3 regions of the Janthinobacterium sp. GMG1 genome follow, and region 2 is predicted to be linked to each of the others. Evidence: predicted binding sites of a transcription regulator. Region 2 holds the regulator's gene; each other region holds the start of a gene.
What was found. The regulator LexA, encoded in region 2, represses DNA repair genes until DNA is damaged. The targets are predictions, from matches to a motif close to ACTGTATNNNNATACAGT.

Region 1: recA (recombinase RecA) is a predicted target of LexA. The motif match lies at 2,059-2,076, and genes of this name have one in related genera.
Region 3: SJI03_RS11340 (LexA family transcriptional regulator) is a predicted target of LexA. The motif match lies at 3,466-3,483, and genes of this name have one in related genera.

What each region holds. Positions count from the first base shown of each region.
Region 1 covers NZ_JAXQNT010000001.1:253,430-259,607, forward strand. The annotation lists gene SJI03_RS01210 (sensor histidine kinase) at 1-1,194, opposite strand, end outside; gene SJI03_RS01215 (response regulator transcription factor) at 1,191-1,925, opposite strand; gene recA (recombinase RecA) at 2,180-3,283, shown strand; gene recX (recombination regulator RecX) at 3,419-3,874, shown strand; gene SJI03_RS01230 (class I SAM-dependent methyltransferase) at 4,023-5,561, shown strand; gene SJI03_RS01235 (DUF2889 domain-containing protein) at 5,840-6,178, shown strand, end outside.
Region 2 covers NZ_JAXQNT010000008.1:186,075-192,252, forward strand. The annotation lists gene SJI03_RS21085 (CvpA family protein) at 1-191, shown strand, start outside; gene purF (amidophosphoribosyltransferase) at 237-1,760, shown strand; gene SJI03_RS21095 (cystathionine gamma-synthase family protein) at 1,803-3,044, shown strand; gene SJI03_RS21100 (sel1 repeat family protein) at 3,124-3,918, shown strand; gene lexA (transcriptional repressor LexA) at 3,996-4,631, opposite strand; gene rpsF (30S ribosomal protein S6) at 4,907-5,302, shown strand; gene priB (primosomal replication protein N) at 5,323-5,622, shown strand; gene rpsR (30S ribosomal protein S18) at 5,648-5,938, shown strand; gene rplI (50S ribosomal protein L9) at 5,966-6,178, shown strand, end outside.
Region 3 covers NZ_JAXQNT010000003.1:571,692-577,869, reverse strand. The annotation lists gene SJI03_RS11370 (hypothetical protein) at 1-131, opposite strand, end outside; gene SJI03_RS11365 (hypothetical protein) at 563-742, opposite strand; gene SJI03_RS11360 (hypothetical protein) at 869-1,141, opposite strand; gene SJI03_RS11355 (hypothetical protein) at 1,143-1,358, opposite strand; gene SJI03_RS11350 (hypothetical protein) at 1,485-1,841, opposite strand; gene SJI03_RS11345 (hypothetical protein) at 2,259-2,711, opposite strand; gene SJI03_RS11340 (LexA family transcriptional regulator) at 2,708-3,394, opposite strand; gene SJI03_RS11335 (hypothetical protein) at 3,522-3,830, shown strand; gene SJI03_RS11330 (hypothetical protein) at 3,870-4,136, opposite strand; gene SJI03_RS11325 (hypothetical protein) at 4,253-4,540, shown strand; gene SJI03_RS11320 (hypothetical protein) at 4,558-4,773, shown strand; gene SJI03_RS11315 (hypothetical protein) at 4,850-5,125, shown strand; gene SJI03_RS11310 (hypothetical protein) at 5,122-5,289, shown strand; gene SJI03_RS11305 (KilA-N domain-containing protein) at 5,347-6,105, shown strand; gene SJI03_RS11300 (hypothetical protein) at 6,102-6,178, shown strand, end outside.

The DNA.
Region 1 (6,178 bases), on a different contig from region 2:
GATCAGGTTGCTCAGCAGCTCGCGCAGCATCATGGCATTGCCGGAAATCATGATCGAATACGCGGGCTGCTCGAAACCCAGGTCGATATGCTGGGCAAACGAGGCTTGCACCCAGTCCTGCACCACGCCGCGCGCCAGCTCGCTCAGCTCGATCGGCTCGAACGCCGTGCCCGCCTGCGGCTGGTTTTCCGCGCGCGCCAAGGCCAGCAGCTGGTTGACCAGGCGCGTGGCCGCTTCCGAACTTTTCGCCAGTTGCAGCAGCGAGCGGTGAATCTCGTCGTGGTCGGTCTGGCGCAGGGCCAGTTCGGATTGCATGCGCATGCCGGCCAGCGGCGTCTTCATCTGGTGCGCGGCATCGGCGATGAAGCGTTTCTGCATGTCGATCGACAGCGACAGCCGCGCCAGCATCTCGTTGAGCGATCCGACCAGCGGCGTGATTTCCTCGGGCACCTGGCCCGATTCGATGGGCGATAAATCGTCGGGCGGCCGGGCGCGTATGCGTTCCTGCAATTGCGCCAGCGGCGACAGGCCGCGCGCCAGGGCAAACCAGACCAGGGCCAGGATCACGGGCAGGATGATGAACTGCGGCAAAATCACGCCCTTGATGATTTCATTGGCCAGCTGGGCGCGTTTTTCCAGGGTTTCCGCCACTTGCACCAGCGCGCGGCTGGGCTCATCGTCATTGCCGGAAGGAATGTCGAGATAGCTGAACGCCACGCGCACGGGCGTGCCATGGATGGTGTCGTTGCGAAACAGCACCATGCCGCTGCGGTATTTGTCGGCGTCCTGTGGCGGCGGCAAATCGCGGTCGCCGTCCAGATATTCGCCGCGCGGACCCACTACCAGGTAATACAGGGTGTCGATATCGTCGCCGCGCAGGAAGTCGCGGCCGCTATTACTGCTGTTCTTTTCCGGCACGCGGCGCAGCATGGCGCCGTCGGCCTGCTTGACCTGCTGCGTCAGCACCGTCACGCTGTCTTCCAGCGCATGGTCGAACGGCTGATTGGCGATGCCCTTGGCCACCAGATAGGTAATGGCAATGCTCATCGGCCACAGCAGCAGCAAGGGCGCCAGCATCCAGTCGAGGATTTCGCCGAACAGCGAATGCTCGATGGTGTCATCCTGTTCCGTGGTGGGCGGCTCGAACCAGTCGTCGTCTTCTGGCTCGTCCGCTGGCGCCTCGCGCGCCTTCACTTGCTGGCGGGTCCGCTGGCCGGGCTTGCCGACTCGCCCGCTTCAGCGTTCAGGCGCGCCGTTTCCGAGTATTTTTCCAGGCAATAGCCGAGGCCGCGCACGGTGGCGATGCGCACGCCGCCCACTTCGATCTTCTTGCGCAAGCGGTGGACATACACTTCGATGGCGTTGTTCGACACTTCTTCGCCCCATTCGCACAGGTGGTCGACCAGCTGCTCTTTCGAGACGAGGCGGCCGGTACGGCCCAGCAAGATTTCCAGCAAGCCCAGTTCGCGCGCCGACAGGTCGAGCATCTGGTCGTTGATGTAGGCGCTGCGCCCCACCTGGTCGTAGCTGAGGGGGCCATGCTTGATGATGGCGGCGCCGCCGCCGGCGCCGCGGCGCGTCAGGGCGCGCACTCTTGCCTCCAGTTCCGACAGGGCGAACGGCTTGGCCATATAATCATCGGCACCGAGGTCGAGGCCATTCACGCGTTGCTCGATGGAATCGGCGGCCGTCAGTATCAGCACGGGCAACAGCGAGGCGCGCGCGCGCAGGCGGCGCAGCACTTCCAGGCCGGACATCTTCGGCAGGCCCAGGTCGAGGATCAGCAAGTCGAATTCCTGGGTGGACAGGGCCGTATCGGCCTCCTGGCCCGTCTTGACGTAGTCGATCGCATAACCGGACTGGCGCAGCGAGCGGGTCAGGCCATCGGCCAGCACGCTGTCATCTTCGGCAAGTAAAATACGCATGGTGCACTTCCTATGCTTGCGGCGGTAGAAGTTTGTATTGTGTTTCATTTTCCGCAAGGTGGCGAGTTTTTGTGAGAAACCAGGCTTGTATTGATCTGTTTCAAAACAAATCCACGTTCCGCTTGCATTGATCACTGTTTTTTTATACAGTACTGTCTGTGTAAAGAATTTAACCCACTGGCGCTATCGCAGGCTGCACGGTTCACGTAGATGCGTCACGTGAATCCGCACCTGTAGAACGGCTGAAAGAACATATGGACGATAAAAAAGCTGTAGTACCCGCATCGGAAAAAGCCAAGGCGCTCGCCGCCGCACTGGCGCAGATCGAGAAGCAGTTTGGCAAAGGTTCGGTCATGCGCATGGATGCCAGCGCAGCGATCGAAGAAGTGCAAGTCGTGTCGACCGGTTCGCTCGGCCTCGATATCGCGCTGGGCGTGGGCGGCTTGCCGCGCGGCCGCGTGGTGGAGATCTACGGTCCGGAATCGTCGGGTAAAACCACCCTGACCCTGCAAACCATTGCTGAAATGCAAAAACTGGGCGGCACTTGCGCCTTTATCGATGCCGAGCACGCGCTGGACGTCGGTTACGCGCAAAAGCTGGGCGTGAACCTGCATGAATTGCTGATCTCGCAACCGGACACGGGCGAGCAGGCGCTGGAAATCTGCGACGCCCTCGTGCGTTCGGGCAGCGTCGACCTCGTCGTCATCGACTCCGTGGCCGCACTGACGCCACGCGCCGAGATCGAAGGCGATATGGGCGACTCCCTGCCAGGCCTGCAAGCACGCCTGATGTCGCAAGCCCTGCGCAAGCTGACCGGTTCGATCAACCGCACGAATACCCTGGTCATCTTCATCAACCAGATCCGCATGAAGATCGGCGTGATGTTCGGCAGCCCGGAAACGACCACCGGCGGCAATGCGCTGAAATTCTACGCCTCCGTGCGCCTGGATATCCGCCGCACCGGCTCGATCAAGTCCGGCGATGAAGTGATCGGCAATGAAACCAAGGTCAAGGTCGTCAAGAACAAGATCGCGCCACCGTTCAAGGAAGCGCACTTCGACATCCTGTATGGCGCCGGCACCTCGCGCGAAGGCGAAATCCTGGACCTGGGCTCGGATGCCAAGATCGTGGAAAAATCCGGTTCGTGGTATAGCTACAACGGCGAACGCATCGGCCAGGGCAAGGACAACGCCCGCGCCTTCCTGCAAGAGCGTCCGGCGCTGGCCCGCGAAATCGAAAACAAGGTCCGCGCTTCGCTGGGCGTGCGCGAACTGCCGCCGCTGGCTGCTGAAAAGCCGGAAAAAGCCGATAAAGCCGCCGACAAGGCTGCCAAGGCAGAAGCCAAGGCTGCCGAGTAAGCTGCCGTCAGCCACCATTCGCACTGGCGGATGGTGTCTGGCAAGGTGTGACCATGATCGCCGTCCCGCGCTGTTGCGCCGGGCGGCGATTGTGTTTGGGTGCTGTGATCGTGGAATGAAAGACAAGGTGGGTGTATGGCCGCAGTACAACTAAGCCTGAAGGGCAGGGCGCTCCGCTTTCTGTCGATGCGTGAACACAGCCGCATGGAATTGCGGCGCAAGCTGCAGCGCCATGCGCAGGAGGGCGATGACGTGGAAGCCTTGCTCGACAGCCTGGAGCAAGCCAACTGGCTGTCGCAGGAGCGCTTTTCCGAGTCGCTGATCCACCGCCGCTCGGCCCGCTTCGGGAATAGTCGCATCATGGCCGAATTGCAAAGCCATGGCATAGCCGGCGAGGCGCTGCAGGAACTCAAGGCGGGCCTGGCCGAAGGCGAGACCGCGCGCGCCTGCGAAGTGTGGCGCCGCAAATTTGGTGAAGTAGCGCAAGATGCCGAGCAACGCAACAAGCAGATGCGTTTTTTGATGCAGCGCGGCTTTTCGCAGCGCGCCGTGCAGGTGGCCTTGAAGGGGCTGGACCCCGACGAGGAATAAGGCTGGCCATGGCGGCCCCGTCGTGCCGCCATGAACTGCGCTCTCAAACGCCATCTGTTTCCCGTATGGCGACGCCGCGCGATCGGGTATGCTGGCGCTCGAACGCTGTGCGATGCGCGCGGCACCACTGATCGTGACAGGATGCAAGATGAGCAACTGGAATGCCGGCTATATGGCCGAAATCGCCTATACCTATGGCTATTACGAAGAATTGAATCCGTTGCGCCTGCGGTTGCCCCTGCTGGCCGCCGGCCTTGCCTTGCCGGCCAGCGGCACGGCTTGCGAGTTGGGCTTTGGCCAGGGCATCAGCGCCAACATCCATGCGGCGGCGTCCGCCACGCGCTGGCATGGCAATGATTTCAATCCTTCCCAGGCCGCCTTTGCGCAGGAGCTGGCCAGCGCGGCCGGCGCCGGAGCGCAGTTCACGGACGAATCGTTCGCGCAGTTTTGCCGCCGCGACGACTTGCCCGATTTCGACTTTATCTGCCTGCACGGGATCTGGAGCTGGGTCTCGGCGGACAATCGCGCGCTGATCGTCGACTTCCTGCGGCGCAAGCTGAAAGTCGGCGGCGTCGTCTTCATCAGTTACAACACGCAGCCAGGCTGGGCCGCCATGATGCCGATGCGCGACCTGATGGCCGAACATAGCCGCGTCATGAGTGCGCCGGGCCAGGGCGTGCTGGCCAGAGTCGCTGGCGCCATCGATTTCGTCGACAGGATGATCGCCGCGCAACCGCGCTTCCTGGAGGCCAACCCGCTCCTGGCGGACCGCATCGACAAGCTCAAGGCGATGGATGGACATTATCTTGCCCATGAGTATTTCAATGCCGACTGGCAGCCGATGGCCTTTTCCAGCGTCGCGGCCATGCTGGGTGAGGCCAAGCTCGAGTTTGCCGCGTCCGCCACCTATACCGCTCTGGTCGACATGCTGAACTTGACGGCCGAGCACCAGCAATTCCTGGCCGAGATACCCGATCCCATCTTCCGCGAGACGACACGCGCCTTCCTCGTCAACGAGCAGTTCCGCAAGGATTACTGGGTCAAGGGCGCGCGCAGGCTGACGCCGCTCGCCCAGGCCAGCGCCTTGCGGGCCGTGCGCGTGATGCTGGCCGTGCCGCGCGACGAAGTGGTGTTGAGCGTGCATGGCGTGCTGGGCGACGCCGATATGGATGAGCGCGTGTATGCGCCCGTGCTCGATGCCATGGCCGACCATCGCGTCTACACGATAGGCGAGCTGGAGCAGCAACTGGCGGGCAGCGAAGCCAACCTGGCCGCCTTGCTGCAGATCATGCTGGTGCTGGTCAGCAAGGGTAGCGTGCTGGCTGTCCAGGACGAGGCTGACATCGCCGTGGCGCGGCCGCAGTCGGCGCGCCTGAATGCGCACCTGCTGGAACAGGCGCTGGCAAGAACCGATTTGAACATTCTCGCCAGTCCCCTGACGGGCAGCGGCGTGGCTGTACCGCATTTACAACAGCTATTCCTGTGGGCGAAACTGCAAGGTTGTTCAACGCCGCAAGAATGGGTGCGCGCGACATGGCCGGTGTTGCTGCGCTTGAACCAGTTGGTGACGAAGGACGGGCAGCCCTTGTTGACGGAAGAGGAAAACCTGGCCGAACTGCTGGCGCACGCACAGCATTTCTCTGCGCGGAACTTGCCCATTTTGCGCATACTGGGCGTGACAGACTGAGGCGCGGCGCCGGCCAGGTTGCCGGTGCCTGCCTACCTGCTTCCGGGTTATTTGCATTGTGAATGTTTGTCATTCATTTTGCGATTTTCATTGATAATTTGCGGCGGGCGGCCAGACCAATAAATAATTATGTTGCGGCGCAACTAGCGCCCTGTGTGCTACACTTTTAGGGTTTTTGCGGCGCCGCAGGTGCGGTTGCTGTTCGTAGAAGCTGCGAACAGAGTGCTTTAGGCACATGGCTGCTTACTAATTATGGCCGCGCAAGCGGCATCGGTCTTATGCCCCTGTCAACTCCCGTATCCCGGCGCGCCCTACGGCACTCCCGCGTTATCGACGTCCAAGCGTATGTGCGCGACGACGGCCTGTGGGATATTGACGCCCGTATCACCGATATCAAAAGCTATGACGCGACCCTGGCTTCCGGCCTCCGTCCCGCCGGCGCCCCTCTGCATGACCTCCATTTACGCATTACCGTCGATCGCGAACTGACCATTGTCGAGGCCGAAGCTGCCTCCGATGCCGTGCCGTATCCCGGTTTTTGCGATACCATCGGCCCCGCTTACAGGGCGCTGATCGGTCTGAATCTATTGAAGAATTTCCGCCGCGACTTGAAACAG
Region 2 (6,178 bases):
CCCTGGGGAGCCTGTTCGGCGTGGCGCGGGGCCTTGTGATCGTGCTGACCGCCGTCATCTTGTGTGGCATGACGTCCATACCGCAGCAGCCCTTCTGGAAAAACGCGCAGCTCAGCCCGCTCGCGGAGCAGGGTGCGCGCGCCATCAAGCCTTATCTGCCTGCCGCTTACGCGCAGCATGTGAAATTTTGAATTTTGAATTTTTTTAAAATCAGTAGCACAGTTTAGGAGCACACCATGTGTGGCATCGTCGGCGTCGTTTCCCATCAACCTGTCAATCAATTGCTCTATGATGCATTGTTGCTCCTGCAACATCGCGGTCAGGACGCGGCAGGGATTGCGACCAATCACAGCAGTATGTTTTCCATGCACAAAGCCAATGGCCTCGTGCGTGACGTCTTCCGTACGCGCAACATGCGTTCGCTGCAAGGCACGACGGGCATCGGCCATTGCCGCTACCCGACAGCCGGTTCGTCGAGCGAAGAGGAAGCACAACCGTTCTATGTGAATGCGCCGTTCGGCATCACCCTGGCGCACAATGGCAACCTGACCAACTGGGAACAGTTGAAGCTGGAAATGTTCAAGAACGACCGCCGCCACATCAACACCGATTCCGATTCGGAAGTGCTGCTCAACGTGCTGGCGCATGAAATCCAGGAAGCGACGACGGGTCTGAACCTCGATCCGGAAGCCATCTTCAAGGCCGTTACCGTGCTGAACCGCCGCGTCAAGGGTGGCTACGCTGCGGTCGCGCAAATCGCCGGCGTGGGCTTGCTGGCCTTCCGCGACCCGCACGGCATCCGTCCGCTGTGCCTGGGCATCAATGAAACGGAGCAAGGTCCTGAATACCTGATCGCTTCCGAATCCGTGGCACTGGAAGGCATGGGCTTCCGCTTCGTGCGCGACATCGGTCCCGGCGAAGCCGTGTTTATCGATGCCGATAAGAAATTGCACAGCGCTCAATGCGCCGACAATGCCAGCCTGAACCCGTGCGTGTTCGAATTCGTCTACCTGGCCCGTCCCGACTCCGTCATCGACGGCGCCTCCGTGTACGCCACGCGTCTGAAAATGGGCGAGTACCTGGCCGAGAAGATCCGTGCCGAATTGCCAGGCGTGCATATCGACGTGGTCATGCCGATTCCCGATTCCTCGCGTCCGGCCGCCATCCAGCTGGCCATGGCGCTGAACATCGAGTACCGCGAAGGCTTCATCAAGAACCGCTACATCGGCCGCACCTTCATCATGCCGGGCCAGGCGGCGCGCAAGAAATCCGTGCGCCAGAAGCTCAACGCCATCCCGTCCGAGTTCAAGGATAAAGTGGTGTTGCTGGTCGACGATTCCATCGTGCGCGGCACCACCAGCCGTGAAATCGTGCAGATGGCGCGCGAAGCGGGCGCGACGAAGGTCATCTTCGCCTCGGCCGCGCCACCGGTGATTTACCCGAACGTGTACGGCATCGACATGCCGACGCGCGACGAACTGATCGCCTATGGCCGCACGACGGAAGAAGTGTGCCGCGAAATCACGGCCGATTACCTGGTCTACCAGGATATCGGCGCGCTGAAGCAGGCGATCGCCGACGTCAATCCGGCCCTGACCAACTTCGAAGCATCGTGCTTCGATGGCGTCTACGTGACGGGCGACGTGTCGCAGGAATACCTGGATCGCCTGGAGTATGCGCGCCACCATCCGAAGGCGGCAGCGCCCGAAGATACGCCGCGTTCCCAGCTGAACCTGAACCTGGCGACGACAGAAGCATAAGTACCTGCCCGGCCGATGCCGGGCTTTTTTTTCTTTGCGATCATGAACGATAAAAAAAACTACGGCTTTACCACCACCATCCTGCATAACGACCGCCGCAAGGGCATCGAGCACGGCTCCCTGCACAAGCCCGTGCACACTTCCGTTGCTTTCGGTTACGCCGATGCGCGCCAGCTCGCTTCCGTGTTCCAGGGCAAGGAGCCGGGTTTCCGCTATGGCCGCCAGGGCAACCCGACTGTCTCCGCGCTGGAAGACAAGGTCAACAAGATGGAAGACGGCGTGGCGACCCTGTGCTTCGCCACCGGCATGGGCGCCATCGGCGCCGTGGTGCAATCCTTGCTGCGCGCCGGTGATCACGTCGTGTCGTCGGCCTTTTTGTTCGGCAACACCAACAGCCTGTGGCAAACGGTGACGGGGCAGGGCATCGCCGTGTCGTTTGTCGACGCCACCGACGTGGCCAATGTGGCGGCCGCCATCACGCCGGCCACGCGCATCGTGTTTGTCGAAACCATCGCCAATCCGCGCACGCAGATCGCCGACCTGGCAAAAATCGGTGACTTGTGCCGCGAGAAGGGTATTTTGTACATCGTCGACAACACCATGACGACGCCATACCTGTTCCGTCCGAAAGCGGTGGGCGCGGGCTTGGTCGTCAATGCGCTGACGAAATCGATTGGCGGTCACGGCAATGCGCTGGGCGGCAGCTTGACGGACACGGGCGTGTTCGACTGGACGCGGTATCCGAACATCTTTGAGAATTATAAAAAGGCGGCACCGGCACAATGGGGCATTGCGCAAATCCGCGCCAAGGCCTTGCGCGATTTCGGCGCCTCGCTGGGTCCGGAAGCGGCGCACCACATCGCCGTCGGCGCGGAAACCATGGCCTTGCGCATGGATCGCACCTGCTCGAACGCCCTGGCGCTGGCCACCATGCTTGCCGCCGATCCGCGCGTAGCGGCCGTGCATTACCCGGGCTTGGCGTCGCACCCGCAGCACGCGCTGGCGACGGATTTGTTCCGCAGCTATGGCTCGCTGTTCAGCTTTGAGCTGAAAGATGGCATCGACTGCTTCGATTTCCTCAATCGTCTCAATCTTGCTATTCCAGCGAGCAACCTCGGCGACACGCGCACCTTGGTGATTCCCGTCGCCCATACGATTTTCTACGAGATGGGCGCCGAGCGCCGCGCCAGCATGGGCATCGCCGAATCGCTGATACGCGTGTCGGTGGGTATCGAAGACGAGGCTGACCTGCTGGAAGATTTCAGTTCGGCATTGAGCGCATAATAATTATTCACTTTTTCCTGGAAAGGGCTTACATTTGTGTCTTATTTGATAAATATAAGTCTTTTACAAGAGGGTGATCATGCAGAAACTTACATTTGTTGTTGCGATGCTGTTTTCTTACGGCGCGTATGCCGATGATTTATCGGATGCAAATCGCTTGCTCGAAGCGCAATCCTATACCCAGGCGCTGAGTTTATATAACAAGCTCGCTTCAGCTGGTAATGCCGAAGCGCAGTTCCATCTTGGCGAAATGTATTTGTATGGTGAGGGTGTAACCAGTGACGTCAGCGCGGCCAGGGAATGGTTTCAGAAGTCCTCCACCGGCGGCAACAAGCAAGCGGATGCTGCGCTCGATCTGATCCGGCAGCGCGCCGCACGCCGTGCGGATATCGATTTCTATGCGCGCGATTACAAGGGCGCTGACATTTCCCTGAGCAAGTTTAACTGTGTGGAGCCGGTGGTGCCGGAGATGTCGCAGACCAAGCGCCAGATCATGGCGGTGCAGGAAGGACTCGACGCTTGGAGCGCCTGCTACAATGGTTTTGTCAAAAATCTCAACGCGTCATTGCCGCCTGGCAAAAACATTCCCCCAGACATTGAACGTTTGATGAATGAGCAGGAATTTACGCAAGCAAAGGCGTTGATGGAGAAGGCCTATACTGTGGTCAGTGCAGAAGCCAATCAAAAGGCGACTCAGACCGAAGCCAAAAGAGCGGCGTGGCAAGCCAGGACGGAAGCGTATGTGCTTGCCGAATCCGCCAAGAAGGCGGTGGATACCGCCGCTTTTGATAGTGATGGCCGGCGCCCGTCGTCCAAGATGCCTGCGGAGCGCCGCCCGCCGGTGGTTGTCGCGACTCCCGGCGGCAGCCGGTAATTCTCGCGCCATCTTGCTCGAAGTGTTGGCGCCAACAGCAACTGGCGCCAACCGCGCGCCCTGCAAAGGCGTGCTTGTCAATGCCAGCTGCGCATCAGTCCGACAGCCAAACCTTCCAATGCAAACTCGTCTTCCGGCGACACGGTAATCACCTTGAAGTCGGGGTTTTCCGGCAGCAGTTCGATGACGGAACCCGTCTTCTTGTAGCGTTTGACGGTGACTTCGTCGCCGATGCGGGCGACGACGATCTGGCCATTCTTGGCGCTGTCGACCTTCTTGACGGCCAATAAATCGCCATCCATGATGCCGGCGTCGCGCATGGACCAGCCGCGCACCTTCAGCAGGAAGTCGGGTTTGGCCGAGAACAGGGCCGGATCGACGTTGTAGCTCGCTTCCAGGTTTTCCTGCGCCAGGATGGGCGAACCGGCCGCCACCCGGCCGATCAGCGGCAGCGACATCAGCAGCGCTGCCGGCACTTTCGATGGCGCCGCTTCAGCGGCGGCGCCGATCAGGCGGATGCCGCGCGAGGTGCCGGGCGAAATCTCGATCGCGCCCTTGCGGGCCAGGGCCTGCAAATGCTCTTCGGCCGCATTGGCCGATTTGAAACCCAGTTCATTGGCGATTTCCGCACGGGTGGGAGGAAAGCCCGTGTTTTCAATCGCGTCCTTGATCAGGTTCAGGATTTGTTCTTGTCGTGCTGTCAGCTTGATCATGAGCGGTGGGTGCATACTAAAATGCTGTCTATATGAACAGTCTGTATTTTTGTACAGTATCGCCCACTATGCAAGGGGATTTCCGTGTTTTCGGCGAATTTCGCAAGAAATACTTGTCCATGGGCCGAAAGCACGCTGGCGCACGGGCTTTTCGGGTGCTGGTGGAAGGAATGATTGAAACGTTTGCAAAAGGCGGTTATAATCTTCGGCTGACCTTCCCACACCCGTCTTGACGCCGGGGTGGGCGATTATCAATCCGACCTGAAGGAGTTTGCATGCGTCATTATGAAATAGTCTTTATCGTCCATCCGGACCAAAGCGAGCAAGTGCCCGCGATGATCGAACGCTACAAAGCCAGCGTAACCACCCGCGGCGGTTCGGTTCACCGCGTGGAAGATTGGGGCCGCCGTCAAATGGCTTACTCGATCCAAAAGCTGCCTAAAGCACACTACATCTGCCTGAACATCGAATGCGACAACGAGACCCTGGTCGAGTTGGAAACAGCATTCAAATTCAATGATGCCGTGTTGCGTCACCTGACCGTTAAAATGAAGAAAGCTGAAACAGCTCCTTCGCCGATGATGAAATCGGTACAACGCGAAGACGCGGCCAAAAGCCACCGCACCGAAGCACCAGCAGCCGCTCCAGCCGCAGCCGCAGCAGCAGCTTAATTCTTGACCAGGATCGTGCGCTGAACCAGCTACAAGTCACCGCCATCATTGCCGAGCGCGAAATATTGCGCTATACCCCGGCAGGGCTGCCGATTGTGAATGCAGTATTGCAACACAGTTCGCAGCAGATGGAAGCAGGGATTGCCCGTTTGACCGAGTTTGATGTTGCCGCGCTAGCCGCTGGCGAAATCTCAGGCCGGTTCAGTCAGGCAAGCTTGGGCGGGGTGTATCAGTTCACGGGTTTCCTGGCCAGGAAGAGCCGCAACAGCAAGAGTTTGGTGTTTCACATCATTGATTTTAGTGCAGTCAATTTTGACTAGCGCATTTTAGATACAGGAGCCTGACATGGCATTCGGTAAAAAGTTCGACAAAAATAAGCTCAAGCTTAAAGAAAAACGCAAACAGCAAAACCCGTTGTTCAAACGCAAGAAGTTCTGCCGCTTCACCGCAGCTCACGTTGAGCAAGTCGACTACAAAGACGTCGACACGCTGAAAGACTTCGTCCAAGAAAACGGCAAGATCATGCCAGCACGCCTGACCGGTACCAAAGCGCACTACCAGCGCCAAGTTGACACCGCAATCAAGCGCGCTCGCTTCCTCGCGCTGCTGCCATACACCGATCTGCACCACGCTTAATCGGTCAGATATTCCTGGAGAAGAACTATGCAAATCATTCTGTTAGAAAAAGTTGTTAACGTCGGTAACCTCGGCGAAGTCGTCAAAGTCAAAGACGGTTACGCACGTAACTTCCTGATCCCGCAACGCCTGGCACGTCGTGCTACGGCAACCGCTGTGGCTGAATTCGAAGTCAAGCGCGCCGAACTGGAAAAAGCTGCTGCCGCCAAACTGGCCGCATCGCAAGCCCAGGGCGAAAAA
Region 3 (6,178 bases), on a different contig from region 2:
ACCATCGCTGTCACGCCCAGAGCGCCATCGTCGTAGGCGGCATCGATCAGCGCGGCCAGGTTGCCGATGGCGGCGAAGTGCGCGATATCCTCGGCGCGCGGGCCGGTGCGGATGGTGATGATGTAGCTCATGTCCTGCTCCTCTGGTTAATTGGTGCCCTGGCAGGGAATCGAACCCTGCTGGTGCCGGCCGCACTGTCCGACATCAAATCCGCAACGGGGCTTTCAATCCTGCGTACGCCAGGAAGCGCGTGTGGCGGCCGGTGCTGGTCTCCGGCTTGAGTGTTCCAATTGGCTTTCGCCTGCATGGCCTCTCCGGGCTGGGTACCGGTTGAGAAACGCCCCGCGTAGGGCAGCGCATCAGTCTGCGCATTCACCACACAGAAGCCCCAACCAACGGCCTCCAATCCAAGCGCCTCTGCCTCTCGGCCGGCTCACCTGCGTCTGCGTCAACGGGCAATTGACCAGCACTTAATTGCATCGGTTGGCGCTTCTGTGTGGTTCCTGCGCTTGCCTGGCGCAGGGCAGGGGCGGCGGCCTGGGCGACAGGCCGCGCCAATAAATCAGACTGCAGACACCTGCGAAGGGCGGAAACGCTGGCTTTGCGTCGAGCCATCCAGCAGAACTTCCAGGAAGTCGCCGCGTGCGCCTGGATGCGTCTTCACGAACTTGCCCGGGCGCGCCGCCGGGTCTGTTTTGGTGCCTTTCACGTTCACGGCCTGGTCTTTATTGAAAGTCGACATGCTGTAATTCCTTCAAGGTTGGTTGTGGCGCCGGGTTTCCCCGGGCGCCTGATCCTCACGAAGATCAATCGGGGCATGCTGATCCCACAGGGCATTTATCCGGCCCGCCGGCCTGTCCCGCCTTGCCTACGGCGCGGGCGACCGCTGATCTGGTTTGGCCAGCTCGACCAGGTGGCCGAGCTCTTTGCCGTAGAAGGTGCTGCAAGGAGAGGCCATTCGTGCATCCGTCAGGGCCATGGCATGCGCCACACTTTTGTTGCGGGCCCGGACCTTGTTGCGGTACGTGCCGTCCGTGAAGCGAATCGTCACGTCGAAGTGAAAGCGCGGGGCCGGCGCTGTAGCTGTGGCCTCGGCCAGTTCAGCCTGTAGCTGGGCGGCGTCGTGGTCGCGGGCGCTCATCTCAGGCCGCCTTCGACAATTCACCGGCCGCGTCCTCGACAGACCAGTCCGAGGCGAACAGTTCGTCGGCGAGTTCTAGTGCTGACGCATCGAGCTTGAAACCCAGTGCCATTTCAAGAGCCGCCACCCAGCGGGCGAAGGCGCGTTGGAGCGCAAAGTCGGTGCAGGCTTCGGCGCTACGGAAGTTGCTGGTTTTGGCGATGGTGTCGGTGTGCATGATGTATTCCTGTGAAAGGTGGTTAAGCACGCGCAGCAGCAACGTGCACGACCGGGATCTGTTCGCCGGCGGCGATCAGGGCTGCTTCAAGTGCTGCTAGTTCGGCGCGTGACATGACCTGCTCCTTTAAGCGAACATCAACTTGTTGATGACTTCGATATGACGCGCCGAGGCGGCCGCTTTTTCGATCGCAGCGCTCGTTGCGCGTTCAGCCTGCAGCTTCGCGGCATCAATCATTTCGATGGCTTCAATCGAGTTGATCTTTGCAAGGCCGTTGTGGGGCACGAAGGAATAGAACTGGTTATTTCGAGAGAGGACGTATGCATCAGGCGTGGAATCACCTGGAGTAGGTACCGCGGCGACTACCAGCAAGCCATTCAAGAAGCCGACTTTGACCGTTGCTCCTATTGCCCAGTTCTGCTTACTTTTCCTGATCATCATTTGTTCCGGTGGTTGCTGTTCAATGACGTCATTAAACACCATGTTTATATTGCGAGTCAAACAGTTTGTTTAATATTTCAGAAAAAATTACACGTGATGAATTTTTAGGCGAAAAAAAGCCCGCGTAATGCGGGCTGGGATGGTGTTGGTGTTTGCCTAGAACGGAAGGGCGACGTCAGGCAGCAGCGTTAGCGCGGGAGTATAGCTACGCCACCCAATCTCATGGGCATTGAGGTGCTTGATGATTTCGTCGAGCTTGAAAGTAGCGTAGCTGTGCGAGAAGCCGCCCACGCGAGGCGACAGGAGCATGATTGGCAGGGTGGGGAAAAGATTCTGCGCGCGACGGAGCAGGCTTAGATTAGGAGTAGGGTGGACTTCAATCAACGGAGCGAGCACAACAGCCAGTCGAATGCCCTTGGCTTCTACTATAGCGGCTGTGATGTTCAACAGGTCGGGCAGTTACAGTGCGTATTGCGTCGAACACTTGCCTGTCGCAGCCCAATACAAAACCGGGTTTAGATCGGAAGCATTAATCAAAAACCGACCATTTCTATACATAATCTCAGCCATATCCTCAGCATGCCCGCCAGCGTAGCCCTGCCGCATCCATCTATCCAGATTGCAAGGCATCTTTTTCGGTTTTCCCGTGAGAGATAGTATTGTCACCAGGTCACCGTTTTGGTCGCCTGGGCGCCGAACAGCAGCGATCATTTTATCAATCGGCGTGGTGTGGATCCATTCGATACGCATTCCGTATTGTGCCAATAGTTCAATTAGCGGCTGGCCAGTGTAGGTCTTGAACGGCCCGACAAATTTTGCAATAGCGGCTGGTTCCTTGATTTGCTGCGCACCAGCCCCGCCGGTGGACATAATGAGGGTGGCTGCTGCAATTCCCAGTGCGGTGCGCCTCATATCCGGCCGCCTTCGCGGCGGATCACGCGACCAATAATAATACACTCGGCACCACGACAAAGCTTGCGGTGATACTTGCGTTGGTCGGCATTATCCGACATCAACCACCACTCGCCAGCATCGCGCGACATGCGCTTGACGATAGCCTCACCTTCGTAGTTGATGGCGTAGACCTCGCCGTCGAGCGGCTTTTTGTCACTCAAGTTAATTACAATCACGTCGTTCTCATATAGAGCAGGTTCCATACTTTCACCGCGTACTTTGGTGGCCAACAGCTGAGTAGGGTGGTAGCCCTCGCGGTCGGCCCAGTCGCGAGGAATGCTCACCAGGCCGCCGTCGGAGTTGTCGGGTTCGGTCTGAACGCCATTGATACCAGCCTGCAGCCGTAGTTGAACCTTCGGGATTTTGTAGTAGTCGCCGGACGAATCGTCGCGTAGCTCCACACGCATCGAGCCTGGAATGCCAGGATCATCCGGGGGGGCTAGCATCATCTGGCCAGCACCAGTATCAAGCCAAGTTGCGGAGCAACCAAATACTGCCTGAGCTTTTAGCATTCCTGATTTTGATATGCCGCGCGCCTCCCAATTGTTGATGGTCTGGGGTGACGCGTTCATGGCGCGCGCGACGTCGGACTGGCCTTCAATCCCCTTTAGGAGTTTGGCCGCCTCATAAAGTCGTGTCATTTGATTGTGCATCCGCTATTTTCACGTTAACTAAACAGTTTGTGTTACACAAGATGGTTAAGAATGTTTGACTTGTTTATAAACATAGTGTTTAATGTCGCTAAATCTACCAACCAGGTAACCAGCGATGTCAGACCACAAAGCACTTATCGAATCACTCGGCGGCGCCACAAAACTGGCTGAACGGCTCGGCTACGATAAGCAGGGCGGCGTTCAGCGGGTGCAGAACTGGACCGTTCGCGGCGTGCCTCCGAAAGTTCAGCTCGCCCACCCAGAAATCTTCTTTCGACCGGCGGAGGCTACCGCCTTGCGCCGCGATACCGACCCCGCGCCCGACTCAGGCCACGGCGGCCGCCATCCGCCCACCACCAACGCCATCTTCGACACCGTGCCACCGCGGGCCGCCGAAGGCATAGACCAGGGCGCCAAGCCATGATCCGCCTGATCCCCATTTCCCCGTCGCGCTCGAATGCCGTCAACGTTTCGGCGGGTGGACTGTTGCCAGTTTTGGTCGCGCCACTGATTGAGATTCCACAGTGATCGTCAGCACAGAGGCAATCACCGCTTTTCCAGGAGCAAAGTCGACACCCCATTCACGTTCGACAACCGTCCCATTGACTGTGAGGCCGTGGATTAAGCCAGTTATTTTGTCGCCAACAGCAGGCGCTGGCACGGCTTTAGGCCAAGGCACCGGAGCGTTCGCATCCAGAGCGAGCCTTACCACATAAGTTTCGTTTTCCATGGAGGTTGCCTTTCCTGTGAATTGACATGCAGGAATAGAAATTTAACACGTTGGCAACTTCTGCCTATTTTTTCGCTGTACCCAAACCCTGTAACACCGACCACCAGGAGAAAACCATGAAACAGAAGCAAAAACGTACCGCGCTCGTCAAGGGCTACATCACCGACGAGAACAAAGATGCCCTGCAAGCCGCATGCACTTCGATGCGCAAGTCGGTCAGCGACGTGCTGAACGAATGCACGATCGTGATCATCCGCAATCACCTGGACGCCAGACCGAAACGGAATGATACGCCGCCGTTTTCGAGCGGGGCTAGACCCAAATCACGGGAAAAGCTGGGCCCACTCCAGGCGCAGCGCCCCAGCTTTGGCCTGGTCCCGCGCGTTGTGCGGATGCGGGTTTAACGGCATGGAGGCAGCTATTGAATAAGCAAGCCGAGGTCACAGCCGAGGAAAAGGAGCTGGTCTTCCAGCGTTCCATGATCTACCGCCAGGCCGAGAAGGACTTGCAGGGCGCCAAAGACGGGGAGGGCGAGAGTACGGCGAAGGCCGCGCACAAGGAAGCGCGCCAGAAATGGCGCGATGCCACCGACAGAGTGGCGAAGAAGTACGAGGTGCCGCGGCGCGAGCCGCCATAACGAACCCGCACCCGACAGCTACAGCATTGCACGGCCGGAATCGGCCACTTTATTAAATATCAACTTGGAGCCTGACATGAAGCAAACACCAATCCATTCCCCGAGCCAAACGCTCGACAACGTCGCCGGCAACGGCCAGCTGCTCGATGCGGTGATGGTAAAGCTGGACCTGAAAAACGACGCAGCCTTGTCGCGCGCACTCGAAGTGGCGCCGCCGGTGATCTCGAAGATTCGCCACGGCCGCCTGCCGGTCGGCCCCTCGCTGCTGATCCGCATGCACGAAGTAACCGACATGGCTATCCGCGAGCTCAAAGCCATTGCCATGTTGGCCGCGCCAGAGGTGGCGGCTTGACTTGGTCGACCATGCAGCTCGAGTCCGGCGCCAGCGCGGCGCAGGCCGAGCAGGGCGCCCAGCAGCAGGAACAGGCCGAGCGCGAATTGCCGGTCGATCCCGGCCACGTGCGGACGCGCCAGCACTACGAAGCAATGCTGCAGGAACTGCAAGGCCAGAAATGAAAAAAGCCCGCTTGCAGGCGGGCTTCCTTGAAACAACAAAAATTCGCGAAAGAATTTATGACCGAAATTGTACAACACAAAGGCATCACGATAGCGAATACGCTGATCGCGGTCGATAAAGAAGGCCGCTTTTGCCTCAACGACTTGCACAAGGCTGGTGGCGCGGAAAGCCGCCACCAGCCAGCATTCTTTTTCCGCCGCTCGGAAATCCAGGAACTGGAGGCGGAATTAAACTCTGCGCCGGCGCAGAGTTTGCCGACCATCACCACCCAGGGCCGTAACGGCGGCACCTACGTGTGTAAGGAGCTGGTGTACGCCTACGCCATGTGGATCAGCCCCAAGTTCCACCTGGAAGTCATCCGCACCTTCGACGCCGTGGCCACCGGCCAGGCGCCAGTCGCTGCGCCGAAGCCCAGCGCAATCTCGCCCGCCAAGGAATTCCGCGCCATCTTCGGCATCGCGCGCCTGATCGGCCTCGACAAGAATGCCGCGGCGATCAGTGCGAACCAGGGCACGGCCGCGCTCACCGGCGTCAACATGCTGCAGCTGATGGAGCGCACGCATCTGGCCACGCCGAGCCAGGAGATTTATTACACGCCGACGGAACTGGGCAGCCGCTTCGTTAAGAGCGCCAAGGCATTTAATCAGCTGCTGGCACAGGCTGGCCTGCAGGAGAGCATCTCCGGACACTGGGTGCCGACGGAAAAGGGCAGGGAGCATGCGCTCGTAATGGACACCGGCAAGGCGCACTCAAGCGGCACGCCCATCCAGCAAGTGAAATGGCGCGACTCGGTACTGGCGGAGGTGGCATTGTGACTGGCCAAGCTGACAATCGCGCGCGTCCGACTTTTGGCGTAAACAAGACGAAGCGCCGCCGCTCAGGCATCAC